One region of the Sphingobacterium sp. HJSM2_6 genome, then DNA from elsewhere that is predicted to be linked to it. Evidence: riboswitches for the same ligand, from Rfam matches in the RefSeq annotation. Region 1 holds a riboswitch; each other region holds the start of a gene.
What was found. A riboswitch is a leader RNA that binds a small molecule or an ion and turns the genes downstream of it on or off. The one in region 1 is predicted to bind S-adenosylmethionine.
Positions count from the first base shown of each region.

Region 2: linked by a shared signal. The riboswitch ahead of metE (5-methyltetrahydropteroyltriglutamate--homocysteine S-methyltransferase) and the one ahead of ACFRAE_RS09220 (5-oxoprolinase) in region 1 are both predicted to bind S-adenosylmethionine.
Region 3: linked by a shared signal. The riboswitch ahead of ACFRAE_RS00750 (O-acetylhomoserine aminocarboxypropyltransferase/cysteine synthase family protein) and the one ahead of ACFRAE_RS09220 (5-oxoprolinase) in region 1 are both predicted to bind S-adenosylmethionine.
Region 4: linked by a shared signal. The riboswitch ahead of ACFRAE_RS07400 (methylenetetrahydrofolate reductase) and the one ahead of ACFRAE_RS09220 (5-oxoprolinase) in region 1 are both predicted to bind S-adenosylmethionine.

Region 1 covers NZ_JBMOXB010000008.1:145,784-149,692, forward strand. The annotation lists gene ACFRAE_RS09210 (DUF937 domain-containing protein) at 1-580, opposite strand, end outside; gene ACFRAE_RS09215 (DUF2891 domain-containing protein) at 645-1,742, shown strand; gene ACFRAE_RS09220 (5-oxoprolinase) at 1,909-2,169, opposite strand; SAM-I-IV-variant riboswitch at 2,230-2,323, opposite strand; gene rpoN (RNA polymerase factor sigma-54) at 2,435-3,898, opposite strand.
Region 2 covers NZ_JBMOXB010000002.1:34,595-38,503, reverse strand. The annotation lists gene metE (5-methyltetrahydropteroyltriglutamate--homocysteine S-methyltransferase) at 1-1,559, opposite strand, end outside; SAM riboswitch class I at 1,630-1,728, opposite strand; gene ACFRAE_RS02690 (formylglycine-generating enzyme family protein) at 1,940-3,025, shown strand; gene carB (carbamoyl-phosphate synthase large subunit) at 3,102-3,909, opposite strand, start outside.
Region 3 covers NZ_JBMOXB010000001.1:172,935-176,843, reverse strand. The annotation lists gene ACFRAE_RS00755 (homoserine O-acetyltransferase family protein) at 1-1,014, opposite strand, end outside; gene ACFRAE_RS00750 (O-acetylhomoserine aminocarboxypropyltransferase/cysteine synthase family protein) at 1,065-2,366, opposite strand; SAM riboswitch class I at 2,615-2,728, opposite strand; gene ACFRAE_RS00745 (hypothetical protein) at 2,911-3,342, opposite strand; gene dapA (4-hydroxy-tetrahydrodipicolinate synthase) at 3,528-3,909, opposite strand, start outside.
Region 4 covers NZ_JBMOXB010000006.1:124,386-128,294, reverse strand. The annotation lists gene ACFRAE_RS07410 (DUF2723 domain-containing protein) at 1-107, opposite strand, end outside; gene ACFRAE_RS07405 (YwbE family protein) at 273-479, opposite strand; gene ACFRAE_RS07400 (methylenetetrahydrofolate reductase) at 604-1,560, opposite strand; SAM riboswitch class I at 1,608-1,705, opposite strand; gene rimM (ribosome maturation factor RimM) at 1,773-2,300, opposite strand; gene ACFRAE_RS07390 (SusC/RagA family TonB-linked outer membrane protein) at 2,636-3,909, shown strand, end outside.

The DNA.
Region 1 (3,909 bases):
CTAAACTTGGTTTGGATTCATTGGAGCTTGATCCTCCACCTAAAACACTACCAATTAAATCGCCAATTCCACCCAATGGTCCTGAATTGGATTGGGAAGAACCACCTCCTAAAATATTACCTAACAAATCACCTAAACCACCTGAGCTTTCTTGTTGAGGATCTTGATTTTGTTTTTGTTTGCCGAGATAGCCCATAACTAAGGGTGCTATTAAAGCTAATATGCCTCCAATTTTTCCAATGTTTATACCTGATTTTTCTGCTAAAGATTCTTTAACTGTATCGGTGTTTTTACCAAATATGTGATTTACAATTTTATCTTCTTCTTCTGTAGGTCCATTGTTAAATAAACTACCAAGGCTATCAAAAATATTTCCATTATGTTTACTGGAAAGCGCTTGTTGAATACCTTCCGCTTTTTCAGGGCTTTTATTGGCATTATATTTTAATGCGGACATCATTAATGGAACGGCAGCAGCAATGACCCATTGTGTTTGGTTTTTATCTAAGCCTAGCTTTTGAGAAATACCTTCCGTGGCTTGATTTCCTATGCCACCTGAAATTAAATCAGTTAGATTCATATTGTCGTATATTTAGTTTTTTAAGTTACTTTTATAAATCAAATATAAAGCCAAATCGTTGTATATGAATAAATATGTAATGTATATATTGCTTTTGCTCACAGGCTTACAGCTTTCATGTGCTGAAAAATCATCACAAAAAGATTTAAAGGTCAAAGAGGAAGCAAAACTCACATCGGAACTTGCCAAACAGATTTTTGCACTTCCTGTTCATTGTTTAACAATAGAATATCCAAATAAATTAGGTCAGGTTATCGGAAGTGAGGCAGATTTAAAAAGTCCAAAACAATTAAGACCCATATTTTATGGTTGTTTTGATTGGCATTCTTCAGTTCATGGATATTGGTCGATTATCAAATTAATGAAACAATTTCCTGAATTGGACACCGATGGAAATATTCGAAAGCTTTTAAATGAGCATATCACAGTGGAACATGTAGCGGTGGAAAAAGCCTTTTTTGAGGATAAAAATAATTTAAGTTTTGAACGTACCTATGGTTGGGCTTGGTTATTCAAATTGCAAGAAGAATTACATACTTGGAATGATCCTGATGCAAAACGTTGGGAAGAATATTTGCAACCTTTGGTTAATTTGTTGGTGCAACGTTACATGGAATATTTGCCAAAATTAGTATATCCTATACGAGCAGGTCAACACGATAATTCGGCATTTGGGTTGTCTCTATCTCTTGATTACGCTAAAACATTAGTAAATAAGCCGTTTGAATCAAGTATAAAGGAACATGCCTTAAGATTATTTCAACATGATAAAAATTGTGATTTGAATTATGAGCCAAGTGGATATGATTTTTTATCCCCATGTCTAGAGGAAGCATTTTTAATGAGTAAGTTAATGGATGAAATGAGCTATGATGCCTGGTTAAAGCTATTTATGCCTGAACTTTATGAGCCACAATTTGAATTAAAACCTGCAATTGTTAAAGATCGTAGTGATGGTAAATTGGTTCATTTGGATGGATTAAATTACAGTAGAGCAGTCTGTTTAAATGGAATTTCAAAATCCATTCCTGCATTAAGCCATTTGAAGAATATAGCAAATGATCATATCAACTTTTCTATTGGTAATTTACATGTAAAAGATGATTATATGGGGTCTCACTGGCTAGGTACCTTTGCCTTATATGCGCTTAGCAATAAATAGATTTTTAATTTAAACGCTTTTAATATACAACTTGATTTAATTAAGCAATTTTTTTGTTGTTCATTAAAACCATATTATAAGCCTATAGATTCGGTAAAATTTAGTGAAATCATTTCAAGATGCATGTTAAATTTCTCCAATCTATAGGCTTGAAAATTCTTAAATCCTACTGGATGGGTATTAATCTGTTTTCTTCCAATTTTACCTGTACCCTATGAATTTGTGTGAATCCATCTTCATGAGAAATAATTGCTGAAAGGTCTATGCCTCGTTTTGATAAGGCAGAAAGCAATGCTGTTCTAAATATTGTTTTGTTTTTTCCCCAATTGGATTGAATCAAATCATTATTAAGAATAACCAATTCTTGAGTAGAATAATGATAAAATTGAGATTGTAAATGTTTTTTTAGATCTGTGGAATTTGACATACAATTCTGTTTAAATAGTTTAACCATCATTGCATTCAGAAGTGGGATTTAGACCAGGCATAACTGCGTTTTTTTTGGTAAGCTACCCGTATTATTTTACCACCGCGGTGACTACACTCGGTTGGTATTGCTTTGGCAATTCTGAATACTCTACAAATTTAGTAGAATATATTTTAATTCCAAATAAATACCCTTAAATAATTTATAAATAAAAAAGCCTAATCTATTTTACAGATTAGGCTTTTTATAGATCGAATCATATGTTCTACAATTCTTTTCTTAAGCGTGCTACAGGAATATTCATAGCCTCTCTATATTTGGCTACCGTTCTTCTAGCAATAGAATAACCTTTTTCTTTAAGAATATCAGTTAATTTTTCATCTGCAAGAGGTTTTCTTTTATCTTCATTAGCTATACATTCCTCCAAGATTTTTTTAACTTCTTTATTGGAGACTTCTTCTCCAGATTCCGTTTGAATAGCTTCGGAAAAGAATGATTTTAGTAGGAATGTGCCAAATTCGGTTTGTACATATTTTGAATTCGCCACTCTAGATACTGTTGAAATATCCATTTCAATTTTATCTGCGATATCTTTAAGGATCATCGGTTTTAACATCCTGTCATCCCCAGTTAAGAAATAATCATATTGATATTCCATGATGGCATTCATAGTCTTTAAGAGGGTTTGTTGTCTTTGTTTGATGGCATCAATAAACCATTTTGCAGAGTCTAGTTTTTGCTTGACAAACTGAACTGCCTCTTTCATTTTTTTATCATTTTTTTCCGCCTTCTCATAATGCTCAAACATTTCTTGATACGAACGCGAAACACGCAATTCAGGTGCATTTCTGCTATTAAGGGTTAAATGAAGAACACTATCATTATTACTAATATGAAAATCTGGAATAATGTGAAGCTGTTTACCTGCCGCAGAACTGGAATCTCCAGGCTTAGGATTTAATTTTAAAATCTCATTAACAATCTCTTTTAATTCATCAGAATTAACACCTAATTGTTTTTCAATTTTATCGTAATGTTTTTTTGTGAATTCATCCAAATAATTCTGAACGACAACCATTGCCTCCTTGATAACAGGATTGTCTTGGTCTTTCTTTTTTAGTTGAATATTAAGGCACTCCTGAAGACTTCTAGCACCTATACCAGCAGGGTCGAATTCTTGAATTACACGCAACATATCTTCTACTTCTTTTTCCTCCACAAGTACATTTTGCGAAAAAGCTAGGTCATCAATAAGGGACGGGATAGGTCTTCTTAGATAGCCATCATCATCCAAAGACCCAATTATTTGTTGGCCTATTAAGAAATCTTTGTCGTTTAGCGCTAAAAGGTCTAATTGATTTTGAAGTTTTTCATAAAAAGAATCTTGAATAGCAATTGGGATTTCTTTTTTGTTGTCGTCATCATCTGAATCATAACCACCACTGTATTCTCGGTAGTCATCCTCCTGTATATATTCATCTACACTGAATTCTTCTTCATAACTATTCTCATCCATACTGAAATCATCATCTGGATCTTTATCAGGATATTCTTCAACAGGATCATTCATATTAGCAAGACTACCATCTTCTAAAGCTGGATTTTCTTCTAGTTCTTCTTTAATCCGTGCATCTAAAGATACTGTTGGAACTTGAAGCAACTTGATGAATTGAATCTGTTGGGGAGATAATTTCTGTAATAATTTTTGTTGTAAGGTTTGTTTTAACATGTTCCCAAGAA
Region 2 (3,909 bases), on a different contig from region 1:
GTGAATGCGTATCCAGCTAATTGTTCACCGAAATATTCAACCATGTCATTACGTTCGAATTCTCCGTGTACTAATACATCGATATCCAATTCTTCTTGTAAACGAATAGTTCTTTCAGTTTCTTCAGCGATTTCTTTATCGTATTGCTCTTGGCTGATCGCTCCTTTTTTCAAATCTGCTCTCCATTTACGGACATCTTTTGTTTGTGGGAATGAACCAATAGTGGTCGTAGCGAATGCTGGTAAACCAAATTTAGCTAATTGAGCAGCTTTACGTTCGTCAAATACGGAAGTACGTTTTGCATCCTCATCTGTAATATTGTTCACACGATTTTTAACATCAGGCTTATGAATCAATGGAGATGTACGACGACTTTCTGCAGCAATTTTATTGGCTTCGAAACGTTTTTGTGTCTCTGCATCAACCTCAGCATCTGCCAATACCGCTAAATCTTTTACCTCTGCTAATTTTTGTTTAGCGAAAGCTAACCAATTCTTAACTTCAGCAGGTAATGATTCTTCATTGTTTTCATTGTCCAAATCAAAAGGAACATGCAATAAAGAAGAAGAAGGTGCAATCCATACACGGTCTTTACCTAAGGCATCTACTGCTTGTTTAATTTTTGTTAATGATTTTTCATAATCATTTTTCCAAATGTTACGGCCTTCAACAACACCTAAAGATAATGTCAAAGAAGCAGGAACTTTGGCTAATATGCTGTCGAGTTGGTTTTCTCCACGTACTAAATCGACATGAAGTGCATAAACTGGTAAATTTAATGCAGTCTCTTCATTATCACGTAGAGCCTCGAAGTAAGTTGCAACGATTAATTTGATACCTTTTGCTGCTGTAGCGAATTTCTCGAAAACACGAGCATATAGTGCACGAGTAGCATCATCAATATCTAAAGCTAGGAATGGCTCATCAATTTGTACATATTGAGCACCTGCATCTGCAAGTTTTCCTAAAATCTCTTCATAAACTGGTAATAAATTATCGATCAAATCGATACGGTTGAAACCTGTTTCTTTTTCTTTACCTAACAATAAGTAAGAAATAGGACCAAGTAAAACTGGTTTAGTTTCAATTCCTAATTGTTTTGCTTCATTATATTCATTTAAGAATTTTTCTGAAGTCAATTTAAATTCTTGGTTTTTTACAAACTCAGGCACAATGTAGTGATAGTTTGTGTCGAACCATTTTGTCATTTCCATGGCAGTAACATCTACTCCACCTTCTTGGAAACCACGTGCCATCGCAAAATATAAATCTAGGTTATATTGACGATCTATTTTATTCAATAATGAATTATAACGTGCTGGGATAGCTCCTACAGTTAAAGATAAATCTAAAACTTGGTCATAAAATGAGAAATCATTGGAAGGAATCAAATCGATACCATTATCTTTTTGAGTGTTCCAGTTGCTTTCACGGATTTTAAGTCCTGCTTGCAATAATTCTTCCGCGCTGATTTTTTTCGCCCAATAAGCCTCATTAGCTTTTTTCAATTCGCGGAAAGCGCCCACGCGTGGGTAACCTAAATTGTTTGTTAATAACATAAAGTATTGTCCTTAAATTAATTTACTAAAATCATTTGCTAAGAGAAGGCTATCATAGATTAGTGAAGCCAGCTTATCTTTCCCTTTTCAGGTAGAATGTAGCACCTTGTCAAGTGACAGGTTGCTAAGGCTTCATTGGGTCTAGTCCCTCTGCCTTTCTCTATAAGCGGTGCTAAGGTATGAATTAAAATTCTTATTTCCAAGAAACTCTTTTACAGTAATCGGAAAGACAGCTTAAATTCACAATAATGGGACGCAGAATTACGGATGATGAAAATTATTCACTGTCTATTTTAAAAACAAACCCATTCATCTTCTTCAGATCATATTCGTTGCTAAGTTTTCATTTTTCATTTATTTTTTCCTATAATAGTCAACAAATGAAAAGAATAGTCAATCTTCTACTGTTTGCAAGTCTTATTCAAGCCTGTCAAACAAATTCTAAATCTACAGAAACGTCTGCTAAATTTCCGGATGATTCGGTTGCTTTATGCAGTACTACAAGTATACCCTCACGATTTACAGCTGCACAAAATAGCCCAACGGATTCCATCGTACGTAAAGGAAAAGATGCTGCCGAAATGGTTCGCATGCCAGGTGGAAAGTTTACGATGGGAAGCGCCACTTTTCAAGATGCACAACCCTTACATGAAGTTGAACTTTCTCCATTTTTAATTGATGTACATGAAGTCACCAACGCACAATTTGCAAAATTTGTGGAAGAGACTGGGTACAAAACAGTTGCTGAACGACCTTTAGACCCCAGTGATTTCCCTGGTGTAGATCCTCAATTATTAGTTCCGGGATCTGCGGTGTTTAAAGCGCCTGAACACGTTCAGGGAATGGAAAATCACCTGCAATGGTGGTCTTATGTGCCAGATGCTAATTGGAAGCACCCAGAAGGCCCCAAAAGCTCCATAAAAGGGAAAGAAAATCATCCTGTTACGCAACTCGCCTATCAAGATGCGGAAGCCTATGCTAAATGGGCTGGCAAAAGGTTGCCCACAGAAGCTGAATGGGAATATGCAGCCAAAGCGGGTAAACACAGTAATGAAACTTATTATTGGGGTGCTGAAAAATTAGAAAATGGCAAATGGTTAGCTAATATTTACCAAGGTGAATTCCCTAGCCACAACAGCAAGGAAGATGGTTTTGAAACCAGTGCGCCTGTAAAATCATTTCCACCGAATGATTATGGTCTTTACGACATGGAAGGCAATGTTTGGGAATGGTGCTCTGACTTTTACAGACCCGATTATTACCAACAAAGCTCAAAATCTAATCCAAAAGGTCCTTCCGATTCTTACGATCCTCAAGAGCCAAATACCGTAAAAAAAGTACAACGTGGAGGATCTTTTCTATGCAACGATCAATATTGCGAACGCTATAAAGCTGGAAGTCGTGGAAAAGGAGAAATCAACTCCCCAACCAACAATGTGGGCTTTCGATGCGTTATGGATATTTAATAATTAGGTTTATTAACTCCTAAAAAAAGCGCTGTTTCGTAGGAAACAGCGCTTTTTTTAGGAGTTTGTTCTATGCTTATTGCGCATTTAAGAACATTGATTTTGTACTGTATAATTCTCTAAAATGAGGATCTTGTAAATCTTTTATGAAGCGAATAGCTTCTCCAGTAGATTTCATTTCAGGGCCTAATTGTTTATCTACCTCTGGGAATTTCGAGAAGGAGAATACAGGCTCTTTAATGGCATAACCTTGAAGTTTACGTTCAATAGTAAAATCTGACAATTTATTCTCTCCTAACATTACCTTGGTGGCGATATTAATATAAGGAACATCGTATGCTTTAGCTATGAATGGAACCGTACGTGAAGCTCTTGGATTTGCTTCAATCACGAATACGTTATCATTTTTAATCGCAAACTGAATATTCAACAAACCTCTTACGTTTAATGCTTTTGCCAATTTGATGGAATACTCTTCCATTTTATCTTGAACCGCTTGTGTTAAACTAAATGGAGGTAATACGGCCGATGAATCACCCGAGTGAATACCAGCAGGTTCAATGTGTTCCATCATTCCGATGATATGAACATCATCCCCATCAGAAATAGAATCGGATTCTGCCTCTTCAGCACGATCTAAGAAATGATCGATTAGGATATGGTTGCCTGGAAGATTCTTCAATAAATTAACAACTGCTTTCTCTAAGTCCTCATCATTGATGACGATACTCATTCCTTGACCTCCTAATACATAAGATGGACGGACAAGAACTGGATAACCTACTTCATTTGCTACTTTGATTGCTTCTTCAGCAGAAGTTGCTACTCCATATTTAGGATAAGGGATATTTAACTCTTTCAATAGATCAGAGAAACGACCTCTA
Region 3 (3,909 bases), on a different contig from region 1:
CTCTAAGAATGTTCCTATTACCTGTGTTAAGATTTTAGTTTCTATTAAAAAACCATCATGGCCAAAAAAAGAATGTAATTCATAATATTCCGCATTAGGAATATTTTTGGCGATAAATTCTTGTTCTTGCGGTGGAAACAATACATCGGAAGGAATACCAATTACTAAGGTATTGATGTCTTGAAGCTGATGTAATACTTCTTCTACCGAACCGCGGTTTCTTCCTAAATGATGACTATCCATCGCTTTGGTTAGGTACCAATAACTTAAGGCATTGAATCTTTTAACCAATTTATCGCCTTGATAGTCTTGGTAGGATGACGCTTTGTATTGATCTGTTTTTTCAGGGTCAGATTCTACCTGTGTAGCGCAATACGCATTATAAGTTCTATACGACAGTAAGGCTATACTTCTAGCGGCTTTTAGTCCTCTAGCGCCTGCTTCAGCCTGACGATCATAAAAACTAGGATCAGCAGTTAACGCTAATCGCTGACTCTCATTAAATGCAATTCCCCATGGGGAGAAAAAGGCATTTGTTCCAATTGCGATTAGGTTATGTATTTTTATTGTTTTTGAGGCTGCCCATTCCAAAACTTGCTGCCCACCAAGAGAACCACCGATAAGACTATTTATTTCATAAATCTCCAGGTTGTCCGCTAATAGTTGGTGCGCCTGTACGATATCTCGTATAGTAAATTGAGGAAAATCTAAATAATAAGGCTCATTTGTAGAAGGATCAATCGACAATGGATTGGTCGTCCCATAATGAGATCCCAAAACATTGGCACAAATAATAAAATATTCTTGATCGTTAAATAATTCATGGGGACCAAAAAGCCCCGGCCACCAATCAAATACGTCTGAATTGGCAGTTAGCGCATGACAGACCCATATCACATTTGATTTATCTTCATTTAGCTTACCAAAGGTATGGTAAGCTATTTGAAGGTTTTTAAGTTTCTTTCCGCTCTCTAATTGAAAGTCTTGATCGTACTCGAATATTGCTAAACTCATTCTTTATCTTTTATCTTTCATCCCAAAAATCAAACAAGAGTTCCCCCTGCTTATTTGATTTTGTCAAAAGCCTGCTGTAGATCTGCTTTAATATCATCGATATGCTCAATTCCTACAGAAAGTCTTAATTGACCAGGAAACACACCTGCTTTTTGTTGTTCTTCAGTACTTAATTGTTGGTGAGTAGTAGCTGCTGGATGAATAATTAAGGATTTTGCATCACCCACATTTGCTAAATGACTTACTAACTCTAAGGAATCAATAAATTCATTTGCTTTTTCCACCCCACCTTTTACCGTAAAAGATAATACAGCGCCATATCCATTCTTCAAATATTTTTGAGCATTTTGATGATACGGATGGTTTTTCAATCCTGGGTAGCTTACTTTTTCTACTTGAGGATGTGCATCTAGCCATTGAGCTATTTCTAAGGCATTATCCACATGTCTTTGAACCCTTAGGGATAATGTTTCTAAGCCTTGTACTAATAAAAAGGAATTAAAAGGAGATAGGGCAGGGCCGAAATCTCTTAATCCTTCTACTCGTGCACGAATGGCAAATTGGATATTTCCAAAAGGACCATTCTCACCAAATACCTCAGAGAATACTAAACCGTGATAACCTTCCGAAGGTTCAGAAAATTGTTTGAATTTCCCATTTCCCCAATTGTAGTTACCACCATCAATAATAACTCCTCCTATACTTGTACCGTGACCACCAATCCATTTTGTTGCAGATTCCACAACCACATGTGCACCATGTTCTAATGGCTTGAATAAAAAGCCACCTGCTCCAAAAGTATTGTCGACGATAACTGGAAGGTCATATTTCTTAGCTACAGCAGCAATTTTTTCAAAATCAGGAATATTATAACTTGGATTTCCTATAGTTTCCAAATAGATTGCTTTGGTCTTGTCGTCAATCAACGATTCAATTTTGTCTGCATCGGTATCTTCAGCAAATCTTGCTTCAATGCCTAAGCGTTTGAAAGCCACTTTAAATTGATTATATGTTCCTCCGTATAGATTTGCTCCAGATACGAAATTATCGCCTGCTTCTAAAATGTTGTTTAAAGCAATAAATTGTGCGGCTTGACCCGATGATACAGCTAATGCTGCTACACCGCCTTCTAGTGCTGCAATGCGTTTTTCAAATACATCCGTTGTCGGATTCATGATACGCGTATAAATATTGCCAAATTGTTTTAAAGCAAATAAGTTCGCGCCATGTTCCGCATTTTCAAATACGTATGATGATGTTTGGTATATAGGTAATGCTCTAGATCCAGTGGTAGGATCTACTACTTGACCTGCATGAATTTGTAAAGTTTCGAATTTTAGGTTGTTTGCCATTGCTATTGTGGTTTATTAGTTTAAAAATTTTGTTCGTAAGTTGCTAGTTTGCTTTAATAGGCGGTCGTCGTTGGAGTATATCAATAATTACAAAGCCTAGAATCTTTGCAATTAGGAAATACAGACGACTAGCGCATTCGATTCGCAAAGCTTTGCAAACGAAAAATTGACGTATTGTAAATACAAGCTGAAAATTCAACTGCACACAATAAATTAGATTTTGAAGATTTTGATGTCATAGTCTATTTCATTTATATGCTCCTAGGCTTTATTGCTTCGGACAGGATTTGGCACCTTTTCAATCCTTATTGAAGGTTGCCAGTGGGTCATAGAGCCAGTCTCTCGCCACTTCTTTATAAATCAAGACCCATCGATATGAGAAGGTGTTGATTAGTGTACCACTATCGAAGTACTTTGCAAATATAGGTTTCAAAAATCAATTATGCAAAGATTTTTATTAATAATATCTCTTTTTTGTGGAGCTTAATGCCTCTAAATACCCTTAAGTTACACTAGGTGAAATCTTATTGGATATGCCGTTTTATTAAAATCTAGAGGTACTAGCTTCGCGAATGGCAATAATTTCATCGACTATATATCGGGTATTACCTCGCCATGGTAAAACACCATGATATTCTTTATAATGCAATTCGATATATTTCCCACTGTTTCTAGACAGGCTATCGTAAATTGCTTGGTCTTCAATAGAAAATTCAAACTCATTACTGGTCAATCCTGTACCAGCTTGCGGAGTTCGAATCCCATCCTGTATTAATTTCCCTTCATAGGTCTTAAAAATATTACCTTTTTTTACCGCAAAATTTAAGACACCAGATTTCACCCCATCGCCAAATACAAAATAATATTTAGCATAAACTATTCCTGATACGGAAAGAAATGCAATAAGAATAAACCAATTTAAAAATTTCCGAAATGTGGATGTCCCTTTAGATGGTACCTGGTCTGTAGATTTCATAATCTTTTTTTACTTTAAACAGCAAAAAGAATACCTAAAATAAGTTGTCAATTTTTATTGTAGCATTATAGCTAATTATTTGAACAGCTGATAAGGTATATTATACGTTTGAGGCTAAACTAAATAAAAAAAATCGCTTGAACTTTTTTTGTTCAAACGATTCATTCCTAACGTTAAATAGGAAATTATAAATTTTTCATTTCAGCAATAATTGCGTTTTGTGTTTTTTCACTCACAGGGACCAATGGCAATCGAACTTCATCTTTCCCCATTCCTTTTTGTTCCAAAATGAATTTAACCCCAGCAGGATTTCCTTCAACGAAACATAAGTCTATAATTTTCAGTAATTCTTCATGGATCTTACGTGCTTCTACAAAGTTCCCTTCCTGACATAAATGGGTTAATGCGGCTACCTTAGTAGGGTAGGCGTTACCCACCACCGAAATCAAACCCGCGGCTCCCATAGCCATCATCGGTAACGTAATCGGATCATCACCAGAAATTAATAAAAAGTCTTCGGGTTTATCGCGTAAAATCTCGCTAAACTGAGCAAAACTTCCTGATGCT
Region 4 (3,909 bases), on a different contig from region 1:
GTATCCCACCAACTGGTCGTTTTATCGGTACAAAGGATATAAACGATCGTGGAAATCAATCCACACATCCATCCAAGTAGGTTATTCCATTGATTATACTTCATCATAGCTTAGCTGTTAGTTACAATAAATGTAAAGAAGTTTCTTTACTCCATTGTGGGATTAACAGTATTTAACAAAAGAAGGTTTTATAGCTTGGGAAAATCGCTTCAAATTAAGGATTAGTGGATCAGGTATTGTGGCAATGCTTCTTGTGGTATTAGGGGTATGATTTAAAAATCATCTTCAATTATTTCTGCCACGCGGCCCACCTGCCCATCCGTAAGTTTCACCTTTATCCCTCGGGTATGAAAATTTGCAGAGGTCAAAATATTTTTCACAATACCTTCCGTCAATTCGCCAGTACGTTGATCTTTTTTTAGGATGATATTGACTAACATTCCCACCTTTATATCAGCTCTATTATTTGGATTTGGCATATGTATTTTATTTTCAACAAAAATAGGTTTAATATCATCGACAGCGAAATAAAACTATTAAATAACAAGAGAGTCAAGCTGTTTTTGCTTGACTCTCTTATTATTTGAGCTAATCGTAGGGAACTTATACAAGTTTCTCCACAATCTTTTTAGTAGGACCTGGATTACTCATGGTATAGAAATGCATTACTGGTGCTCCAAATTCAATTAATTCTTTACATTGTTGCACCAACCATTCCTCTCCTACCTGTCTTACATCAGCATTTGTCTTACAATCTGCTACGGCATCACTCAAGTCTTCTGGGATATCTAAGTGAAATATTCGAGGTAAAGTAATCAATTGATTTTTACTAGTCAATGGTTTTAACCCTGGAATAATAGGCACATGAATATCATTTTCCCGACACTTAATGACAAACTCTTTATACTTTTCAACGTTGAAAAACATTTGGGTTACAATAAATTCGGCACCCATCTCTACTTTCTTTTTCAACCATTTAAAATCTGTATTAAAATTGGGGGCTTCAAAATGTTTTTCAGGATAACCCGCTACACCGATACAAAAATTTGTTTTCTCGGCAATAGTAATATCCTCATGCAGGTATCGGCCTCTATTCATATCCACCACCTGCTCTAGCAATTCTGTGGCATAGGCATGTCCACCTGGGGTTGGAATAAAATCAGCATCTCCTTTTCGAGCATCACCTCGCAGTACCAACACATTATCGATTCCTAAAAAATTCAAATCGATTAAAGCATTTTCCGTTTCCTCCTTCGTAAAACCACCGCAAATAAGATGCGGAACTGCATCCACTTTATATTTACTCATGATAGCTGCACAGATAGCAACGGTTCCTGGTCGTTTTCTATAAGAAACTCGTTCCAATAAGCCACTGGAATGTTGCTTATATAGATAATCCTCCCTGTGGTAAGTAACATCAATGAATGGTGGTTTAAACTCCATCAATTCATCCATAGTTTTAAAAATACTCTGTATACCTTGTCCTTTAGCTGGAGGAAGTAATTCGAAAGAATATAAGGTTTTACCTTTTGCGTTTTTAATATGATCTATAATTTTCATAAAAATATATTAAGGCTTAGAGAAAACGCAGTGTGGGTCTGGTTTGCAGCTTATCTTTCCCTTTCGGGGTAGAATGTAGCACCTTGAATGAATCAGGTTGCTAAGGCTTCAGCGGGTCTATTCCCTCTACCTTTCTCTATAAGCGATGGCTAATATCGTCAATCCTAGAGGAATGACAAAATATAATACTAAAAAAGATGATAAGAATTGGATTATTGCTCTAAATACATAGCAATCAAACCCTCTGGTAGTTTAACGACGATCACCTCTTCCTCCTGATCAATGCCTACGATTAGATCTTCATTGAGTGGAAATAAGACTTCTTTTTCCTCCATAGCGATCGTCGCAATAAATTGTTGGGGCATTTCCTGAACTTCTGTAATTTCTCCCAATTCACCTTCCACCTCATCAATTACCAAATATCCGACTAAATCAGTATACCTAAAATCATTGGGATCACGCTCCGGCATTTTTTCAAGGGGTAAATACATCTTTTTACGCACCAAAGGTTGTGCTTTATCAATATGATCGACATCTTCAAAAGAAACATAAGCTGTACTATTGTTGTGGAGTTTTATCTGATCCACAAAAAAAGGCACTAATTTATTATCAATTTCTATAAAGATAATATCCAAATCTAAAGCTGCATATTCTTCGAACTCGAAGAATAGTTGTAATTCCCCCTTCAATCCTCTCGATTTACTAATATAACCTATATAAAAACTTTGATCTATTGTCATGATGTATCTTAAACGACAAAAATACGCAATATAAGTGGAAAAGGTTCATCGTACATCACTATAGCGTTTAGATAAATGTTCCAAACCCAACAAAAGAACTTAAGCTATCCTAAGAATAATCACACTTGAATTAAATAAAAACAACTAATTGACCTAATTAAATAAATATTAATTTAATAATTCAATTGTTCGTTACAATATCAATCGTTTGCACAATTTAAGCAATCGTTTGATATGGCTTCACTAAAATTATTAATTAACAATTACTTTATCATTGTATTAAACAAACCCTAATTATGGTTCCCCAGAACCTTAAAACTTTAATTGAATTAAATATGTATAAAAAAAGATTACTCAATTTTTTTTTAGCTAGTACACTATGCCCCTTTTCAGCAGCATTTATACTAGCATCCTTCAGTCAACTTGAAGCAAGGGCAACGCCAAACACTTGGCCAAGTCCCATCAAGGAGTCTAATTTCCAGCAAAGCATCCAAGGAAAGGTAAGCAATAGTGCTGGTCCTATAGAAGGAGCGACTATTGCAGTCAAAGAAAATCCAGCAAAAGCAACATCCTCAAATAATAAAGGTGAATTTTCCATCGATGCTAGTGTAGGACAAACATTAATTATCACAGCTATAGGCCATGAGAAAAAAGAAGTCAGCATTACTGCTGCGACTTTAACCATCAGCCTAACAGAAACCAGTGATAATATTGATGAGATCATTGTTGTTGGATACGGATCAACCCAAAAGAAAGAAAGTCTAACAGGATCCCTATCTACGGTATCGGGTTCCAAATTAAGAGATGTAACCAATCCATCAGTAGAAAACATGTTGAACGGTAAAGCCCCTGGAGTATATGTTGCTCCTGGAACGGGACGTCCTGGTGCACGCGGTGGCGTTGTTATTCGTGGACAGGCGACATTAAGTGGATCCACAAGTCCTCTATGGGTGATTAACGGGGTAATTTTCGGAAATAATCCCGGCGATTTAAATCCGGATGATATCGAAAACATCGCCATTCTAAAAGATGCTGCTTCTACCTCCGTTTATGGTTCTCAAGGAGCTAATGGGGTTATCGTCGTAACGACAAAAACCGCATCTTCAAAAGACCTTAGCTTATCCTATTCGACCAAGGTAGGTTTTAACCAATTGACCAACGGAAATCTTCAGATGATGAATGGCTCCGAACTCTATGATTATTATGCCTCATTTAGCAATGCCGATGTCATTAAATTCCCACGTTGGAAAGAAGATCTTAAAAACAGCAATTTTGATTGGTGGAATTTAGCTACCCGAAATGGTTTTACACAAAACCATAATGTTTCCCTCAATGGAGGAACAGAGAAAGTGCAATCTTATTTATCACTTGGATATTATAATGAATTAGGAGCTGTAAAAGGATACGACTTTGACCGTTACAATGTGCGGTTGAATACGGTTTTCAAACCTTTCTCTTGGTTAGCAGTAAAACCTAGTTTAGTTGGAGCTAGACGTGGAGTAGATGATAGGCAATACTCAACTACAGCGATGTACTCCAATTTACCTTGGGATAGCCCATACGATGAAAACGGACAATTAGTACCACATCGTGCCAGCTCATGGGTCAA